One region of the Streptomyces sp. NPDC111802 genome, then DNA from elsewhere that is predicted to be linked to it. Evidence: riboswitches for the same ligand, from Rfam matches in the RefSeq annotation. Region 1 holds a riboswitch; each other region holds the start of a gene.

Region 1 (3,263 bases):
ATCACATTGACCTTGTAACCGGCGTCCAGCATGGTCGGGTTGGCGCTGTTGCGGACGGTGCCCTCCACCAGCTTGGCGGCCGGGCCGAGCTTCGCCAGCAGTGCGTCCACGTCGGCCAGGTCGGCGTCGAGGCCGTACAGCGCGGCGAGTTCGGTGAGGGCGGCGCGGACCGTCGGGGTCAGGCGGATCGGCCACTCGTGGGCGCCGATGCGGGTGACGGCGGCGGCGAGGCGGGTCACCGCGTTCTCCCGGTTGGGCTGGGAGCCGTGCGCGGCCCGGCCGCGTGCCGTGAGCTTGAGCCAGCCGGTGCCGCGCTCCCCGGCCGCGAGCGGGTAGATCTGCCGGCCGCCGCCGTCGTGGACGGTGAACGCGCCCGACTCGCTGATCCCCTCGGTGCAGCCCTCGAACAGCCCGGCGTGCCGGTCCGCGAGGAAGCCGGAGCCGTCCTCGGCGCTCGCCTCCTCGTCCGCGGTGAATGCGATCACAACGTCCCGGCGGGGCCGTACGCCCTCCCGCGCCCAGGCCCGGACGACGGCGAGGATCATCGCGTCCATGTTCTTCATGTCGACCGCGCCCCGGCCCCACACGACCCCGTCGCGGATCTCCCCGGAGAACGGGTGCACGCTCCACTCGTCGGCCTGCGCGGGCACCACGTCCAGATGACCATGGACGAGCAGCGCGGCCGCCGAGGGGTCGCTGCCCTCGATGCGGGCGACGACGTTCGTGCGGCCCTTGACGCGCTCCAGCAGGGTGGGCTCCAGGCCCGCCTCGGCCAGCCGCGCGGCGGCGTACTCGGCGGCGGGCCGCTCCTGGCAGTCCCCGCCCCCGCGATTGGTCGTGTCGATGCGGATGAGGTCGGAGGTGAACGTCACGACCTCGTCCAGCGCCTGCCCGTCAGCCATACTGCTCCTCCACCGCGGCCGAGACGATCGTGGTGACCGCCTTGAAGGTACGGATTCCCTCGTACATACGCTCGCTGGTGTACGCCACCTTTCGTTCGCCGATACGTTCGACGCCCGGGACGACGGTGGCGGCCATCGCGAGGTGCTCCGCGTCGAACTCGACGGCGACGGTGAACGGGCCGCCGCTCACCGGCTGCTGACGGACCGCCAGCGCGGCCGCCTCCTTCGCCGCCGCGCGGATGTCGGCGGCGGTCCTGGCCGGTGTACGGCACACGGCGGCGTACCGCGAGACGTGGTCCTTGACGGCGACCTTCAGCGCCTCGGGCGCGTACCCGAGCGCGTCCTCGCAGGCCACGTCGTCGCCGGTGACGAGCACGACGGGCACGCCGTACTCGGCGACGACGTGCGCGTTCAGCAGCCCCTCGCTCGCCCGTACGTCGTTCAGCCACACCCCGGTGATGGAGTTGGCGAGGTAGGTGTGCGCGAGGACGCCCTCCATGCCGGCGCCCGCGTGGTAGCCGACGAAGGCGATGCCGTCCACGTCGCCGTGCTGAACGCCCTCGACCATGGACAGCGACTTGTGCCGGCCGGTGAGCATCTCGGCCCGCTCGTCGAGCCGTTCGAGCAGCAGATTGCGCATGGACCAGTGCGCCTCATTGATGACGACGTCGTCGGCGCCGCCGTCGAAGAATCCCAGCACCGCGGCATTGACGTCCGAGGTGAACATCCCCCGGCACCGCTCCCACTGCGGGGTCCCGGGCAGCACGTCGCCCGGCCAGGTCACACCGGTGGCGCCCTCCATGTCGGCACTGATGAGGATCTTCATGCTCCGTCACGTTACGCGCCCGCGCGAGAACCCGCCACGAAGCGGACGAACGCCGCTTTCACGCCCCCTGGGCCCGCTTGTCAGCCACCGTGTGCGGGCACTACTGTCACGACGCCTTGGTGAACGGGAAATCCGGTGTGATGCCGGTGCGGCCCTCGCCACTGTGAATCGGGAAGTCCGGCTCCGGCCCTCATGGGCAGCCACTGGGTTCTTCGGAACCCGGGAAGGCGGAGCACGGGCGTGTGGTACCCGTCAGCCAGGAGACCGGCCAAGGCGCGTCAACCATCCACGAGGTGCTGGAGAGGGTCTGCTGAGCCATGCACATAGCCGAGGGTTTCCTGCCTCCGGCGCACGCGGTCGCCTGGGGCGTCGCGTCCGCGCCGTTCGTCGTACACGGAGTCCGTTCACTCACCCGTGAGGTCAGGGAGCACCCCGAGAGCACACTGCTCCTCGGCGCCTCCGGAGCCTTCACCTTCGTCCTGTCCGCGCTGAAGCTGCCCTCGGTGACCGGCAGCTGCTCGCATCCCACCGGTACCGGGCTCGGCGCCATCCTGTTCCGGCCGCCGATCATGGCGGTGCTCGGCACCATCACCCTGCTGTTCCAGGCGCTGCTGCTGGCGCACGGCGGCCTGACCACGCTCGGCGCCAACGTCTTCTCGATGGCGATCGTCGGGCCCTGGGCCGGGTACGCGATCTACAAGCTGCTGCGGCGCTTCGACGTGCCGCTGATGGTCGCCGTGTTCTTCGGGGCGTTCGTCGCCGACCTGTCCACCTACTGCGTGACCAGCGTCCAGCTGGCGCTCGCCTTCCCCGACCCGAGCAGCGGATTCCTGGGCGCGCTCGGCAAGTTCGGCTCCATCTTCGCCGTCACCCAGATCCCGCTCGCGGTGAGCGAGGGCCTGCTCACGGTGCTTGTGATGCGGCTGCTGGTGCAGTCCAGCAAGGGCGAACTGACCCGGCTCGGCGTGCTCGTCGCCGGCGAGCGGTCCCGGACCGAGACCGAGGCGGTGGCGTGATGAAGAAGAACACGAAGATCAACCTGTTGCTGCTGCTCGTCGTGGCCGCGCTCGCCGTGCTGCCGCTCGCGCTCGGCCTCGGCGACCACAAGGAGGAGCCGTTCACGGGCTCCGACGGCGAGGCCGAGTCGGCGATCACCGAGATCGAGCCGGACTACAAGCCGTGGTTCTCGCCGCTCTACGAGCCGCCGTCCGGCGAGATCGAGTCGGCCCTGTTCTCGCTCCAGGCGGCTCTCGGCGCCGGTGTGCTCGCCTACTACTTCGGTCTGCACCGGGGCCGGAAGCAGGGTGAGCGGCGGGCGCTGGAGCGGGAGCCCACCGCCGGGGAGCCCAGCGCCGAGGAACCGAAGGCCGGCAAGGTCTGACGCGTGCTGCCGATCGACGCGGCAGCGCACAGCAGTCGCTGGCGCCGCCGTCATCCCGTGGACAAGGCCGTGCTCGGACTCGGCCTCACCGTGCTCGCGATCTCGCTGCCGCCCTGGCCGGGCGCCGCGCTGGTCCTGGTCACCGCGCTCACCG
Region 2 (3,263 bases), on a different contig from region 1:
GGGCATCATCACCCTCGCCCTGGTCGCCGGCGGCGCCGTCGCCCCCGACTCCGACCCGCCCCTGTGGGTCATCCTCTCCGCGGGCCTGGCCATCGCGCTCGGCACCTACCTCGGCGGCTGGCGCATCATCCGCACCATGGGCAAGGGCCTGACCGACCTTCAGCCGCAGCAGGGCTTCGCCGCCCAGACCAGCGCGGCCACGGTCATCCTGGCCTCCTCCCACCTCGGCTTCTCCCTGTCCACCACGCACTCCGTCTCCGGTTCGGTGATGGGTGCCGGCCTCGGCCGCAAGGGCGGCGTCGTCCGCTGGTCGACGGCCACCCGGATGTTCGTCGCCTGGGGCCTGACCCTCCCGGCCGCCGCCCTGGTCGGCGCGCTCGCGGAGTACGTCACGGGCTTCGGCGCCTGGGGCACTGCCGTGGTCGCCGTCTTCCTGGTCGCCTCCAGCGCCGCGATCTGGAAGCTCTCCCGCCGCGAGGTCGTCGACCACACGAACGTCAACGAGGCGAGCGGCACGGACGAGTCGCCCGGCGTGGTCACCACCGCCATGGCCGCCGTGACCCCGCCCCCGGCGGGCCCGGCGCCCGAGGACCTGACGGCCACCATCCCGGCCCCGTCCACCGAGCCGGCGCCCTCGCAGGCCGGCGTCTGACGACCCCACCCAGTTACTCGGCTACCCCCAAGAAAGAAGAAGCATGAAGATCGACTGGGCGGCCCTCGGCTCCGTCTTCGGCGTCAGCCTCGTGGTCACGGTGGCCCTGGTGGGCCTGTTCACCCTCGGCATCGCGGGCCTGTCCCGCCAGGAGAAGGCCTCGGCCCAGGGCGGCTCGGCCGCTCTCGCGGTCACCGGTGCCTACACGTGCTTCGCGGCGTGCGCCGCGGCGGTGGCGTACGGCATCTATCTGATCGTGGCCTGACGCACAGCGCGCATCACCTGAAACACCCCAGGTGCGGGACGGACGACCGTCCCGCACCTCGCTGCTGTGTGGGCCTTCGCACACTCTCCCGTCGCAGGTCAACGGCAAGTTGACGGCCCTTCCAACCCCGTGGTGGACTGCCGGGGCCAAGTACGGCGGCAGAAGAGGAAGCCGGTGTGAATCCGGCGCGGTCCCGCCACTGTCACCGGGGTAGAAAGCCCCGGGAGCCAGGAACTCTCACCGCCGGTCTCGTCGAACCAGGGCGTGGACACCCTGAGTGAGGACATGACGCGATGCTCGCCTGCCGATCGACACGCAGTATTAGACCCACGTGTGACCCCGCGGTCGGCTGACCCCGATGCGAGCCGATCGCGTCTTCGCGTACGGCGCCGCCGCCGGACTTCTCGGTGATCTGCTGCTCGGCGATCCGCGCCGGGGGCATCCGGTCGCCGCGTTCGGGCGGGCCGCCGCCGCCGTGGAAAGAGTGCTGTGGCGCGACAACCGCACCCGGGGCGCGGTGCACACCGCCGTGTGCGCCGGTGGCGCCGTCGTCGCCGGAGCGCTCGCCGCGCGTGTCGTACGTACCTCTCCCGCCGCCTCCGTCGCGCTGACCGGCGCCGCCACCTGGGCGGTCGTCGGGGGGACTTCGCTGGCCCGGGAGGCCCGGTTCATCGGGCGTGCCCTGGAAGCGGGGGATGTCGACGGGGCGCGGGCGCGGCTGCCGCATCTGTGCGGGCGGGATCCGCAGGCGCTGGACGCGGACGGGATCGCGCGGGCGGTCGTGGAGTCCGTCGCCGAGAACACCTCCGACGCGGTGGTGGGGGCTCTGGTGTGGGGGGCCGTCGGCGGGGTTCCCGGCCTGCTCGGCTTCCGGGCCGTGAACACGCTCGACGCCATGGTGGGGCACAAGTCGGCCAAGTACCGCCGCTACGGATGGGCTTCGGCCCGGCTCGACGACCTGGTCGGCTGGCCCGGGGCACGGCTGACCGCCGTACTCGCCGCCGTCGCCGGGGGCGACCCCCGCGGGGCGCTACGGGCCTGGCGTGCCGACGCCGCCAAGCACCCGAGCCCCAACGCCGGGCCCGTCGAGGCCTCGTTCGCGGGGGCGCTCGGCGTTCGGCTCGGCGGCACCCTGTCGTACGGCGGGCGGGTCGAGCATCGGCCGGTGCTCAACGGGGAGACCGGCCGGGCCGTTCGGGCCACGGACATCGAGCGTGCCGTGCGTCTCTCGCAGCGTGTGAGCTGGCTCGCGCTCGGTGTGTGCGCCGGCGCGCGGCTCCTCAGGAAAGGGCGTACGTCATGACGGGCGGTGGACTTCTCGTCGCCGGCACCACCTCCGACGCCGGCAAGAGCGTCGTCACCGCCGGGATCTGCCGTTGGCTGGTGCGGCAGGGGGTGAAGGTGGCGCCGTTCAAGGCGCAGAACATGTCCCTCAACTCGTTCGTCACCAAAGAGGGTGCCGAGATCGGGCGTGCTCAGGCCATGCAGGCCCAGGCCTGTCGCGTCGAGCCGACCGCGCTGATGAATCCCGTGCTGCTCAAGCCCGGTGGTGAGCAGAGCAGTCAGGTCGTGCTGCTGGGCAAGCCGGTGGGCGAGCTGAGCGCACGCGGGTACCACGGCGGGCGGCAGCGGCAGTTGCTCGGGACCGTACTGGACTGTCTCGCCGAGTTGCGGGGCACGTATGACGCGGTGATCTGTGAGGGGGCCGGTTCTCCGGCGGAGATCAATCTGCGCCGGACCGACATCGTCAACATGGGCATCGCCCGCAATGCCGGGCTCCCGGTCCTCGTCGTCGGTGACATCGACCGCGGTGGTGTCTTCGCCTCCTTCTTCGGCACCGTCGCGCTGCTGTCCCGGGAGGACCAGGAACTCGTCGCCGGGTTCCTGGTGAACAAGTTCCGAGGGGACGTCAGCCTCCTGGAGCCCGGCCTCGACATGCTGCACGGGCTCACCGGGCGGCACACCTACGGCGTCCTCCCCTTCCGGCACGGCCTCGGCATCGACGAGGAGGACGGGCTTCGGGTCTCCCTGCGCGGGACGGTCCGGGAGTCGAACGTCGCCCCGCCCGTCGGGGAGGACGTGCTGCGGGTCGCCGTATGCGCGATTCCCCTGATGTCCAACTTCACCGACGTGGACGCGCTCGCCGCCGAACCCGGCGCCGTCGTGCGGTTCGTGGACCGGCCGGAGGAACTGGCCGACGCGGATCTGGTGGTGATCCCCGGCACCCGGGGGACCGTCCGCGCCCTGGAGTGGCTGCGGGAGCGGGGGCTGGCCGAGGCCCTGGTCCGCAGGTCCGCCGAGCAGCGGCCGATCCTCGGCGTCTGCGGCGGCTTCCAGCTCCTCGGC
Region 3 (3,263 bases), on a different contig from region 1:
CCACAGGTCGACCAGCTCGGGCACGTCGGCGGGGGAGAAGAGGCTCCACGGCTCGTCGGCGTTGACCCGGCGCATGAACTCGTCCGGGATCCAGTGCGCGAGGTTCAGGTTGTGCGTACGGCGGGCGTCCTCACCGGTGTTGTCGCGCAGCTCCAGGAACTCCTCGATGTCGGAGTGCCAGGTCTCCAGGTAGACCGCGGCGGCACCCTTGCGCCGGCCGCCCTGGTTCACGGCGGCGACGGAGGCGTCGAGCGTCTTCAGGAACGGGACGATGCCGTTGGAGTGGCCGTTGGTGCCGCGGATCAGCGAACCGCGGCTGCGGATGCGGGAGTACGCGATGCCGATGCCGCCGGCGTGCTTCGAGAGGCGGGCGACCTGGTGGTAGCGGTCGTAGATGGAGTCCAGCTCGTCGAGCGGGGAGTCGAGGAGGTAGCAGGACGACATCTGGGGGTGGCGGGTGCCGGAGTTGAAGAGTGTGGGGGAGGAGGGGAGGTAGTCAAGGCGGCTCATGAGCCCGTAGAGCGCGGCGACTTCGTCCAGTGCGCGGGTGGTGTCGTCCTCGGCGAGACCGGCGGCGACGCGCAGCATGAAGTGCTGGGGCGTCTCGATGACCTTGCGGGTGATGGGGTGCCGGAGCAGATAGCGGCTGTGCAGGGTGCGCAGGCCGAAGTAGCCGAAGCGGTCGTCGGCGCCGGTGTCGATGAGCGCGTCGAGACGGGCCGCGTGGATCCGCGCGAAGTCGGCGGTCCGGTCGGCGATGAGGCCCTCGCGGTGCCCGACCGCGACCGACTCGGTGAAGGACGTGACGCCCTGCGAGGCGGCCTCGGCGGCGATGGAGACGGTCAGCAGCCGGGCGGCGAGCCTGCTGTAGGCGGGGTCCTCGGAAATGAGACCGGCCGCCGCCTCGGTGGCCAGCTCGCGCAGCTCCGAGTCGTCCGCGCGGGCGGACCGGCCGCGCAGCGCGGCGGCGGCGACCCGGCCGGGGTCGGCGTCGGGGAGGTCGGCGGTCAGCTCGGTGAGGGTCCGCAGCAGTGCGGTTCCCGGACCGTCGATGTCCTGGATCGCTGAGGCCGGTTCGGCTGGCGCGATGGTCACGTGGGGCTCTCCCTCGCTCGGCACGGGGCCTTGCGGAGGGCAGGGGGCAGCTCACGAGCGCACGGGGCGTCGCGTCCACCAGCCCATTCCACGAGGCCCGGACGTCATGGCACCCGGACCGGGTGGTCGGGTGCGCTGTCGGCAGGTCCTCGGACTGAACCAGGCGTGCAAAAGCACGCATGTACACCGTTGCGGGACAGTTCCGGATTCGCACCGGATTCCCCTGCGGCGACAGCGAGGACGAGCATACATCTTGTGCTCGCCTGCCACGCCACCCCCAGATGTTGTGTCGCGGTGGTTTCAGAGCGTCAACTCGTAGGTGAGAAGAGTGATGTCGTCGAGGTGCGGAATCGGGTTCCAGTCCCGCGCGGGTGTGCGGACGAAGCCCAGACGTTCGTAGATGCGGTGGGCGCCGTGCATGGTGCGCTGGGTCGACAGGACGATCCGTACGCAGCCCTCCGCGGTCCGTGCGCGGTCGACGCAGGCACGCACGAGGGCCTCGCCTGCGCCGCGGCCGCGAGCCGAGCGATCGATGGCGAGCATCCGGATCTCCGCCTCTCCGGGACGGGCGATGTCGGCCATCGGCCCGCCGTCCGGCACGAAGGTCACGCCGCCCAGCAGCCGGCCGTCCTCGACAGCCACCAGCACCTCCGCGGCGGCCGCACGCTTGGCCACGTCCTTGAGCTCACCGAGGTATTCATCACTCTCGCCGAAGTCGAGCAGGCCGTCCTGGAGATAGGCCTGGGCGGTGATCTCGCCGAGCGCCTCGTACTCGCCGGGATCCGCCTGCCGGATCACGATGTCCATACGGCCGAGTCTGCCGGACCGGTACGGCGGCGGCCTCGGGTTTTCGCCGAGAGCCGCCGGGTTGCGGGGAGTTCCCGGAGTGCTTCCATGGAGGTAGGTGTCGGCGCCCGCGGTCCTCCGTTTCGAGAGCCTTGTTCGGAAGGAGACCCACGATGACGAGGGTCGTCCGTCACCCGCCCGGCAAGGAGCGGCCTCGCGACGCGCCGATGGCGACACTGGCTCCGAGACGGGCAGGCAGCTGGGCCAAGCGTGGATTCGTGGGCCACTGGCACAGGCTGACGATCCGTCTGGAGGCCCGCCGCGGCGCCACCCGCCCCAAGAAATGGCGCCGATGGCTCTCCTACACCAACGTCACCCGGGCCATCTGGGTGGTCGCCGCGCTCGCGCTGCTCGCCTGGGCCGTGCAGGGCCTGTACATCGTGATCACGAGTTCCACGACCGGCTTCGAGCAGTGGCGGCAGGACAGCAAGGGGTTCGACGCCGTCATGCGCTTCGTCGGCCCGGTGCTCGCGGCGTCGATCGCCGCCACGCTCTTTCTGTTCTGGTGGTACCGGTGGACCAAGCGGCGCTATCTCGCGAAGGCACAGGACGACCCCTACCGACTGGTGCTCACCGCCGGCCCGGACGCCGCCGAGATCGTGGGCCGGGAGGAGATCGCCCAGGTCATCGCCGAACGGCTGCGGGAGCGCGACACACGCAGGCCCTATCTGCTGGTCGGCGGCGTCGGCGTGGGCAAAACCGCCGTCCTGGTACGGCTCACCGAACTGCTGGCCGAGCAGAACGCCGTGCCCGTGCCGATCCGGTTGCGGGACGCGACCGGTGACCTGAACTTCGAACGCATGGCCAGTCAGCGCTTCGCCGACGAGGCACCCCGAGGCATCCTCGCGCGCGGCAAGACCGAGCGGGTCTGGCAGCAACTGCTCGCCGACGACAAGCCGGTCGTCATCGCCGACGGACTGGAGGAGGCTCTGCTCGGCGACGGCCTCCAGCAGAACCGGGACAACATCATCCGGCGGGCCATCGAGCGCGCGCACGAGGAGAAGCTGCCCCTCGTCATCGCCTCCCGGCCGCACAGCCCGCTGGAGAGCACCCCGGCCGCGATCGTGGAGCTGGAACCACTCAGCGAGGAGGAGGCCCTGCGCTTCGTCCAAGCGCGTGTCCCGGAGACGGACGAGCGCCGCGTGGACTGGATCGTGGAGACGGCGGAGGTGACCGAGTCACCCGTCTATCTGCAGATAGCCCGCGAACTGCACCGCCACGGAGCCCTGGAGCACGATCGGCCGGAAGACGACCCGCAGCACATGAGCACCCGCAGCCGTGACCGCGGCACGCTGCGGCTCTGGCTCCTGGAGACCTGGGAC

Evidence for each region. Region 1 has a riboswitch for cobalamin ahead of ACZ7NC_RS04795 (energy-coupling factor ABC transporter permease). Riboswitches for the same ligand answer to the same signal wherever they lie in the genome.
Region 2: linked by a shared signal. The riboswitch ahead of ACZ7NC_RS34010 (cobalamin biosynthesis protein) and the one ahead of ACZ7NC_RS04795 (energy-coupling factor ABC transporter permease) in region 1 are both predicted to bind cobalamin.
Region 3: linked by a shared signal. The riboswitch ahead of ACZ7NC_RS10950 (ribonucleoside-diphosphate reductase subunit alpha) and the one ahead of ACZ7NC_RS04795 (energy-coupling factor ABC transporter permease) in region 1 are both predicted to bind cobalamin.

The regions. Positions count from the first base shown of each region.
Region 1 covers NZ_JBVKCZ010000003.1:324,486-327,748, forward strand. Annotated here, with positions in the region: gene ACZ7NC_RS04785 (M20/M25/M40 family metallo-hydrolase) at 1-902, opposite strand, end outside; gene ACZ7NC_RS04790 (M55 family metallopeptidase) at 895-1,728, opposite strand; cobalamin riboswitch at 1,829-2,015, shown strand; gene ACZ7NC_RS04795 (energy-coupling factor ABC transporter permease) at 2,046-2,744, shown strand; gene ACZ7NC_RS04800 (energy-coupling factor ABC transporter substrate-binding protein) at 2,744-3,109, shown strand; gene cbiQ (cobalt ECF transporter T component CbiQ) at 3,113-3,263, shown strand, end outside.
Region 2 covers NZ_JBVKCZ010000039.1:56,833-60,095, forward strand. Annotated here, with positions in the region: gene ACZ7NC_RS34000 (inorganic phosphate transporter) at 1-652, shown strand, start outside; gene ACZ7NC_RS34005 (hypothetical protein) at 696-917, shown strand; cobalamin riboswitch at 1,034-1,173, shown strand; gene ACZ7NC_RS34010 (cobalamin biosynthesis protein) at 1,276-2,220, shown strand; gene ACZ7NC_RS34015 (cobyric acid synthase) at 2,217-3,263, shown strand, end outside.
Region 3 covers NZ_JBVKCZ010000008.1:108,690-111,952, reverse strand. Annotated here, with positions in the region: gene ACZ7NC_RS10950 (ribonucleoside-diphosphate reductase subunit alpha) at 1-1,095, opposite strand, end outside; cobalamin riboswitch at 1,219-1,343, opposite strand; gene ACZ7NC_RS10945 (GNAT family N-acetyltransferase) at 1,396-1,902, opposite strand; gene ACZ7NC_RS10940 (NACHT domain-containing protein) at 2,055-3,263, shown strand, end outside.